2 regions of the Nissabacter archeti genome follow, and region 1 is predicted to be linked to the other one. Evidence: predicted binding sites of a transcription regulator. Region 1 holds the regulator's gene; the other holds the start of a gene.
What was found. Region 1 encodes CRP, which controls carbon source genes, mostly activating them, when cyclic AMP is high. Its sites were predicted from a motif close to ATGTGANNNNNNTCACAT; they were not measured.
Positions count from the first base shown of each region.

Region 1 (4,376 bases):
ATCGCCTGATTCAGCGAGGTGTACAGCGTGTTATGTGCCTGGTTGGCCATTACGCGCGTATAGGCCAGCTTCGCCGGGTCAGGGTTTTCCTGCAACAGCAGGCGGATGGCCTCCTGATCGGCTTCCAGCGCCTGGTAGGCATTTTCCCGCAGCAATCCGCTCTGCCATTGCGGCCAGAGCCATATGGTGCTGCCCAGCGCCAGCCCGCAGCCGAGCAGGGTATCCACCAGGCGGGGGATCAGGAAATTAATGCCGTTCTGCGTCACCAGTTGCAGGGTGTACACGGCGGTGACGGTCAGCCCGACCATCGCCAGCCCATAGTTTTTGCGCAGTACCAGATAGGAGGGCAGCATAATCAGCACCATCAGGCCCAGCATAATGCCCTGGTGCAATTGCAGGTGCAGCACCCCGGCGGCAATCACCAGCCCGGCCAGCGTGCCGACTGCCCGGTGCTGGATGCGCACGCGGGTGGCGTTATAACCGTTCTGAATGACCAGCAGGGCGGTCAGCAAAATCCAATAAGGTTTGGGCAGGTCAAAGAACAGGCCGAGGGTACTGCCGGTCGCCAGCATCACTCCCACGCGCGCCGCATTGCGCAGTGACATCGATTTCCACGACAGATAGCGGCGCAGCGCCGGCCAGAACGGCAGGCGGTTCTGGGCCGCCATCAGATCACGGCGGTAAAGCGGGCGCTGGGTCTGCAACAGGCGGGCGATACGGCTGAAGTGGTAATAGCAGAAGCGGCCGACCGGGTTGTCCTGGTAACGGTTGGCGAGCTTCTCCAGCGCCTGCAGCTCTTTGTCCATCGCGAACGGCCCGGGGCGGCGATGGTAGAGGATGTCGTCCGCCACCATCCGCAGCCGCTGGGCGATCACTTCCGCATTGCGGCGGATTATCGCTTCTGCCTGGCTCTGCGCCACCAGCTTCTGCACCTCTTCCGGCTGATGGAGGCTGACGGTAATGTGCTCTTGCAGATCCAGCGCCACCTGGAAGGTGCGGAACAGCTGTTTATTGTGCGGGTTATTTTCACTGGAAAGCATGTGCAGCTGCTGGTAGCTCTGGACGATAAGCTCCATCACTTTCTGCTGGCGTTTCAGCAGCGGCGGCAGCGCGGTTTCCGGGTCAGTATGCTGGGTCAGCAGGCTGTATTTCGCCTCCAGATATTCCCCCAGTTCACGGTAGAGCAGGCTTAAGTTTTCGCGCATCGGCTGCTCTTTCCACAGGCGGAACCAGCCCCAGGTAAACAGCCCGTACCAGACTGTCCCGAGCACAAACAGGCCCGGTGCCTGCCACAGCGGTGCCGTCCCGGCCATGCTCAGGGTGAAAATGGCCGCCACCAGGGTACCGTTCAGCAGGCGGCCGTGCAGCGGGCTTATCTCCCCGGTCACGCCGAGCAGCAGCGCCAGCGTCAGCATGATCAGCGGCAGCGGCCAGTGGGCATAGAGCAGCAGCAATTGCAGCACGAGGCTGCACACCGCGAACAGGGTGCCGCCGATGGCCAGCCGTTTGAAGTAACGTTTGTGCGGGGTATCGAGGCCGGCGATGTTGCAGCAGGCAGGGACCAGGGAGAACAGCAGGCCGGTTTGCAGCTGGCCGAACAGCAGGGCAATCGCCGCCGGCAGACAAAGTACCAGCGTTTGTCTGAGCGCGTAATTGACCTCAGGATGGTAGATAAGCCTACGCCACATGGGTGCTCACAAAGACAACGGCGCAGCGCGGGCGGGCCGCGTATGCGCCGTTTTTACGAGAGGTTAACGGGTGCCGTAAACGACAATCGTCTTACCGTGGGCGGAGATCAGGTTCTGATCTTCCAGCATTTTTAGGATACGGCCAACCGTTTCGCGGGAGCATCCCACAATCTGGCCAATTTCCTGACGGGTGATTTTGATCTGCATACCATCCGGGTGCGTCATGGCATCCGGCTGCTTGGCCAGGTTCAGCAAGGTTTGCGCGATCCGGCCGGTCACGTCCAGGAACGCTAAATTGCCGACTTTCTCTGACGTGACCTGCAGGCGGCGCGCCATCTGCGAGGAGAGGCGCATCAGAATATCCGGGTTAACCTGGATCAGCTGACGGAATTTTTTGTAGGAAATCTCCGCCACTTCACAGGCTGTTTTGGCGCGTACCCACGCGCTGCGCTCCTGGCCCTCTTCGAACAGGCCAAGTTCACCGATGAAATCCCCCTGGTTGAGGTAAGAGAGGATCATCTCTTTGCCCTCTTCATCTTTAATCAGCACGGCGACCGAGCCTTTTACGATGTAGTAGAGCGTTTCGGCTTTTTCACCCTGGTGAATCAGCGTACTTTTGGAAGGGTATTTATGAATATGACAATGAGACAGGAACCATTCGAGAGTAGGGTCTGTTTGCGGTTTGCCGAGAACCATTTGCTTTTATCCTCTGTTGTAATCGCTGCCCAAAATCACAGGGCTCAGAGTTCCCTGTACGGCGTTCTTAAAAAGAGATGCATTATTGTAGAGTATTAACTGTCTGATAATGTTGCAAGGTAACGGCCAAAAAGGAACCATCGGGCAGCCCCGCCGCTCCGTTAAAAACCTGACCTTGCTCCATACAGAACATTTTGTTTCGGGTTTGTTTTATCACAGCCAGAACCGGGTGTCTTCTGTTGTCTCGCTTCAGCATGATGAAGATCGGCCTGATTGCCTGTTTTAGTACGGCAAGGTAGGCTGTTTTAAGAAAATAACCGGAGAATGACGTATGCAGGCACGGGTTAAGTGGGTTGAAGGGCTGACGTTTATGGGCGAATCCGCCTCAGGCCACCAGGTTCTGATGGACGGCAATGCCGGTGATAAAGCGCCAAGCCCGATGGAAATGGTGCTGATGTCGGTGGGCGGCTGCAGCGCCATTGATGTGGTTTCTATTCTGCAAAAAGGGCGCAATGATGTGCGGGATTGCGAAGTGCGCCTGACGTCGGCGCGCCGTGACGAGGCACCGCGCACCTTTACGGAGATCAATCTGCATTTTGTGGTGACCGGCAAAGGGCTGACGGAGAAAGCCGTGGAGCGTGCGGTGAATCTGTCAGCGGAGAAATACTGCTCCGTCTCGCTGATGCTGGGTAAGGCCGCCGCGGTCACCCACAGTTTTGAAATTATCGCTGTCGGGTAATCTGACCGGGCGGCTCTTGCGCCGCCCGGCCTCAGATGATTTTCTTCCCTTCCAGCAACCGCTGTACCAGCGGCCCCATGATTAACTCCATCGCCAGCCCCATTTTTCCGCCCGGCACCACCAGCGTGTTGATGTGCGAAATAAATGATCCCTGAAGCATCGCCAGCAGGTAAGGGAAGTCGATAGAATCCAGCCCGCGGAAGTGGATCACCACAAAACTCTCGTCCAGGGAGGGGATCGCTTTGGCGGCAAAGGGGTTGGACGTGTCAACAGTGGGCACACGCTGGAAGTTGATGTGGGTGCGGGAGAACTGCGGCGTGATGTAATTGATGTAATCCTCCATCGATCGCACTACCGAATCCATGACCGCTTCACGCGAATGGCCGCGCTCGCTGGTATCGCGGATCAGTTTCTGGATCCACTCCAGGTTCACGATCGGTACCACGCCCACCAGCAGGTCAACATGCTGGGCGACGTCATGCAACTCCGTGACCACGCCGCCGTGCAGCCCCTCATAAAACAGCACGTCCGTCTCTTCCGGCAGCGGGTGCCACGGGGTAAACGTACCCGGCACCTGGTTGTAAGGCACCGCTTCGTCATAGGTGTGCAGGTATTTGCGTGAGCGGCCGGTGCCGTCTTTCCCGTATTGGATAAACGATTGTTCCAGCAGGCCGAAATCATTGGCTTCCGGGCCGAAGTAACTGATGTGCCGCCCCAGGTCGCGTGCCTTGCGGATTGCCATGTCCATTTCCGGCCGGGTGTAGCGGTGGAAGCTGTCGCCCTCCAGTTCGGCGGCATGGAGGTTCAGCTCCTGGAAAATTTTACGAAATGCCAGGCTGGTGGTGGTGGTACCGGCTCCGCTGGAGCCGGTGACGGCAATGACCGGGTGTTTGGCTGACATAGTGTTCAAAACTCCGTTAAGGGGTAGTGCCTGCAGAGGGTGCAATCAGCATAATTAATTATAGTGTTATCATAATTATGCGTATGCAGCCAGTGCCGGCAGGCCACCGTATGACGTCAGCCCTGTTCGTGTGCATCGCCCCGGAACTGGCCGCGCGGCATAATATTGACCGACTCATGCAACTCAGACCAGACCAGCACCACCTCGCCGCTTTTCAGCTGACGGCGCACATCCTCAACTTTCTGCGCCAGCGTGCGCTCATGTTCGCCATAATCGGTGCCTTCACGCAGCACAAAGGCTTCAATCAGGTTATCCAGCGTGTCACTGTCGAGATCTTTCCAGGGAATAATCA
Region 1 is NZ_JAERKB010000002.1:345,366-349,741, forward strand. Features, by position in the region: gene JK232_RS04290 (YccS/YhfK family putative transporter) at 1-1,688, opposite strand, end outside; gene crp (cAMP-activated global transcriptional regulator CRP) at 1,752-2,384, opposite strand; gene JK232_RS04300 (OsmC family protein) at 2,716-3,123, shown strand; gene JK232_RS04305 (phosphoribulokinase) at 3,155-4,024, opposite strand; gene JK232_RS04310 (YheU family protein) at 4,141-4,376, opposite strand, start outside; gene JK232_RS04315 (hydrolase) at 4,374-4,376, opposite strand, start outside.

Region 2 (4,376 bases), on a different contig from region 1:
GTGACCGCGAGCTGGTTAAAGGTGGTGGTATTCCCCGGGCCGTTAATCGCCACCCCGGCGCTGTTATCACCCTGTGTCGTCAGGGACGTCTCTGCCGCGGCATCAAAGGTGTTGGTGTCGCCACTGAGCGTCACCGCCGCACTGTTCGCGCCTGTTGTCGAGACCGCCAGCGTGTCGAACGTGGCGATATTCTCTTTGCCGTTAATGGCGATGCCCGCGCTGTGTTCGCCTTCCGTCGCCAGGGTGGTGCCTGACATCACGGTAAACATCGTGTTGTCACCGGTCAGCGTCACTGCCGCGCTGTTTGCACCAGCGGTGGTGGCCGCCAGCGTGTCAAATGTGGCGATATTTTTATTGCCGTTAATGTTAATGCCGGCGCTGTTCTCCCCCAGCGTAGACAGCGTAGCGGTTGACGCGATGTTAACGCTGTTATTGTCGCCGGTGATAAAAAGGGCTGAGGCGTCTTTATTTGAAGTGTCAATGGAAAGCGGACTTAATAAATCAATGATGCTGCCATTTTCAACATATATACCGTGGGCACCCTCACCATTAATTATAATGTCTACGGTTGATGGGTTACGTTCAAAAACCTTACCGCCGTCTAATGCATAAATCCCGTGAGAAGCTTTACCCGTAGTTGTTATAACAAGACCTCCGGCATAGTAAATATCAGCAGTATGATCAGTTTCTGAATTCCCATTAGCATAGATAGGGTAACTGCCATCAACTCCTTGATCATTAATTGACATAGCAAAAGAAGAGGAAACACCGAATCCACCGGCCATAACAATAAGGATTGGAAATGCTTTAATAATACCAGAGGATAAGGGGGTACGTGTTGTGTTGAGCTTTTTCAATGTATGTCATCCTTTATACATTTTAGTTAATTAGAAAAGTGAGGAAACTCGCAATTCTATGAACTAATAAAACGTCTAAATATTTATTTATTCTTTAAAATGACTTTATTAAAACTTAATTATATATAGCGTTAAAACCAAGCTGCTTTAATAAGAAAAAAACAGAAAGGAATAAGAAAATAGAGAGTATTTTCTGGATGTTTTTTATAAAGACGTGGGAGGAAATGCCAAAGAGAAACGGGCAGCCGGCGTGAAATAAAACGGACTTACCGCCTGCCTCCGGCAATGAGGGTTATCCTTTACCGGAAAGGTGCTACCTTTTAGGTTTGGCGCAAGGCAGGGCGCTGCCTGAGGGGGCAGAGTAAAGCAGGACAAGATGAGGTGCAGTCGCTTATAATCAGCGCAATAATGGGTTTTACTGTGAAATCCATCACATAAATGTTGTAGCTGATGCATGTTCTCTGTGGTGTAAGTGATGTTCATCACAAAAAGCAGCCCCGGATTTCAGTAAAGTCCCTTTCTCTTCCTTTCGGAAATGAATCGTTAACAGGAGTTCCGTATGTCCAAATCTGACGTTTTTCACCTTGGCCTGACCAAGGCTGACCTGCAAGGTGCCACGCTGGCCATCGTTCCCGGTGATCCGGAGCGGGTGGAAAAAATTGCCCGACTGATGGAGAACCCGGTCAAGCTGGCGGCTCACCGTGAATTTACGTCATGGCGTGCGGAGCTGGACGGCAAACCTGTGATCGTCTGCTCTACCGGTATCGGCGGCCCGTCCACCTCTATCGCCGTCGAAGAACTGGCGCAGCTGGGTGTGCGTACCTTCCTGCGTATCGGCACCACCGGCGCCATCCAGAACCACATTAATGTCGGTGATGTGCTGGTGACCACCGCCGCAGTCCGTCTGGACGGTGCCAGCCTGCACTTCGCCCCGATGGAGTTCCCGGCGGTGGCTGATTTCGCCTGCACCACCGCGCTGGTCGACGCCGCGAAAGCCGTGGGTGCGACCACGCACATCGGTGTGACCGCCTCGTCTGACACCTTCTACCCAGGCCAGGAGCGCTATGACACCTTCTCCGGCCGCGTGGTGCGCCGCTTCAAAGAATCGATGCAAGAGTGGCAGGAGATGGGCGTGATGAACTACGAGATGGAATCCGCAACGCTGCTGACCATGTGCGCCAGCCAGGGTCTGCGCGCCGGGATGGTGGCTGGGGTTATCGTAAACCGCACCCAGCAGGAGATCCCGAACGCGGAAACCATGAAGCAGACAGAGAGCCACGCGGTGAAAATCGTGGTGGAAGCTGCCCGCCGTCTGCTCTGACCGGCACTGCCTGTAGTCTGAAAAGGGGTCGCATTGGCGGCCCCTTTTTTTATTCCCCCGAGGGATCTGATAAGGTCAGTTCAGAGTCCATGCGTGGCCGGGGGCGCAGGCAGAGCGGTCACACGGCGGCCCGGTTGTTATACAAAAGTTTATCTTTGTTTACGCAAGGTTACGGGCTTGGTGGTTCAGGGCGGCGTATCCTGTCAGGTTCCTGTGATGGCAGGCTGATGCAGAGGCTTTTTGCGAGGCATTACGCAGCGTACCAAACCTTGCTGGACAGGGGAGGGCGCTTTCCTTAACGTGGCAGGCTATCAGCGTTTCACAGCGGAACAAGCATGGATATCAGCATAATGTACAGCCTGGTGGCCTGTCTGGTGGCCTGTCTGGTGGGCGTCGGGGGTGGCTGGCTGCTGGCCGGGGTGCGGCAACAGCAGCAACAGGCCCGGCATGACACCGCCCTGCGCCTGCTGGAGCAGTCACTGGCACAGGCACAAAGCGCACAACAGGCGCTGCTGGCGCAGGTGCAACAGGGCCAGCAGCGCCTGCGTGACAATGAGCTGGAGCTGCGCACGCTCCACAGCCAGGTGGCGGCCGGGCAGGAGAAGGCGCAGCAACTGGCGCATTGGCGCCGTGAATGCGAACAGCTTGATCAGGAGTTGCGCGCCCAGCGTGAAAACAACAGCGCGCAGGAGGCGGAGCTGCGTGAGGTCACCATCCGGCTGGAAGAGACGCGGATGGCGGCGGAAGAGAAACAGCGGCTGCTGATGAACAGCGAGCAGCGGCTGAATGCGCAGTTTGAACAGCTGGCCAACCGCATTTTTGAACAGAATGGCCGCCGGGTGGATGAGCAAAACCGACAGAGCCTTGACCGGCTGTTGCTGCCGCTGCGCGAACAATTGGATGGCTTCCGCCGTCAGGTACAGGAAGGGTTCGGGCAGGAAGCGCGTGAGCGCCATACGCTGGCCCATGAGATCCGCCATTTGCAGCAGCTGAATGCGCAGATGGCGCAGGAGGCGATTAACCTCACCAAAGCCCTGAAAGGGGACAACAAAACCCAGGGCAACTGGGGTGAGGTGGTGCTGAGCCGGGTGCTGGAAGCCTCCGGGCTGCGTGAAGGGTATGAGTATGAAACCCAGGTCAGTATCCGTGTGGACAGCAGCAGCCGGATGCAACCGGACGTGATTGTGCGCCTGCCGCAGGAAAAAGATGTGGTGATTGACGCCAAGATGTCGCTGGTGGCGTACGAGCGCTACTTCAACAGCACGGACGATGCCGAACGGGAGATCGCGCTGGGCGAGCACCTCAGTTCATTGCGCGGCCACATCCGCCTGCTTGGCCGTAAGGATTACCAGCAACTGCCCGGCTTGCGCAGCCTGGATTATGTACTGATGTTCATTCCGGTGGAGCCGGCTTTCCTGCTGGCGATCGACCGCGAACCGGAGCTGATTAACGAGGCGCTGCAGCACAATATTATGCTGGTCAGCCCGACCACCCTGCTGGTGGCCCTGCGCACCATCACCAATTTGTGGCGCTATGAGCACCAGAGCCGGAACGCGCAGCGCATTGCAGAGCGCGCCGCCCGGCTGTATGACAAATTACGCTTATTCGTGGATGACATGGAGTCGATGGGCCAGAGCCTGGACAAGGCGCAGGCAAGTTATCGGCTGGCAATGAACAAACTGGCGCAAGGGCGTGGTAACCTTATAGGACAAGTTGAAGGTTTCCGGGCGATGGGCGTTGAAGTTAAACGGCCTATCAGCCCGGCGCTTGCCGCCACGGCCAGGGCAGAGGATGCGCCCGACAGCGTGTTGCCGGAGCAGGAGGAGCCGCAGGAAGATCAGCCGGCAGGCTTCTTCCCTCCTGAAAAAACCTCCATTAATGAGCAGTACCCTTAATACGTTAGCACTGCATACGTTAGCACGATAACTGAAGCGACCCCTGCCGGCACGGCGGGGACACCGGCGGGGTGGGGCCACGCCTCACCCCCATGAGATTGACTGAAAAGCGGGCATAAAACATGGTAGATCAGACTCAGGAAACCACTCACTTTGGTTTCCGCACCGTGGCTAAAGATGAAAAAGAGGGCATGGTGGCAGACGTCTTCCACTCCGTGGCGGCGAAATATGACCTGATGAACGACCTGATGTCGTTCGGCATCCACCGTATCTGGAAGCGTTTTACCATCGATTGCAGCGGCG
Region 2 is NZ_JAERKB010000015.1:105,934-110,309, forward strand. Features, by position in the region: gene JK232_RS19540 (autotransporter family protein) at 1-269, opposite strand, end outside; gene JK232_RS19545 (hypothetical protein) at 271-612, shown strand; gene udp (uridine phosphorylase) at 1,417-2,178, shown strand; gene rmuC (DNA recombination protein RmuC) at 2,514-4,073, shown strand; gene ubiE (bifunctional demethylmenaquinone methyltransferase/2-methoxy-6-polyprenyl-1,4-benzoquinol methylase UbiE) at 4,196-4,376, shown strand, end outside.
Region 2: the regulator CRP is predicted to act here: its motif matches at 1,328-1,345, upstream of udp (uridine phosphorylase).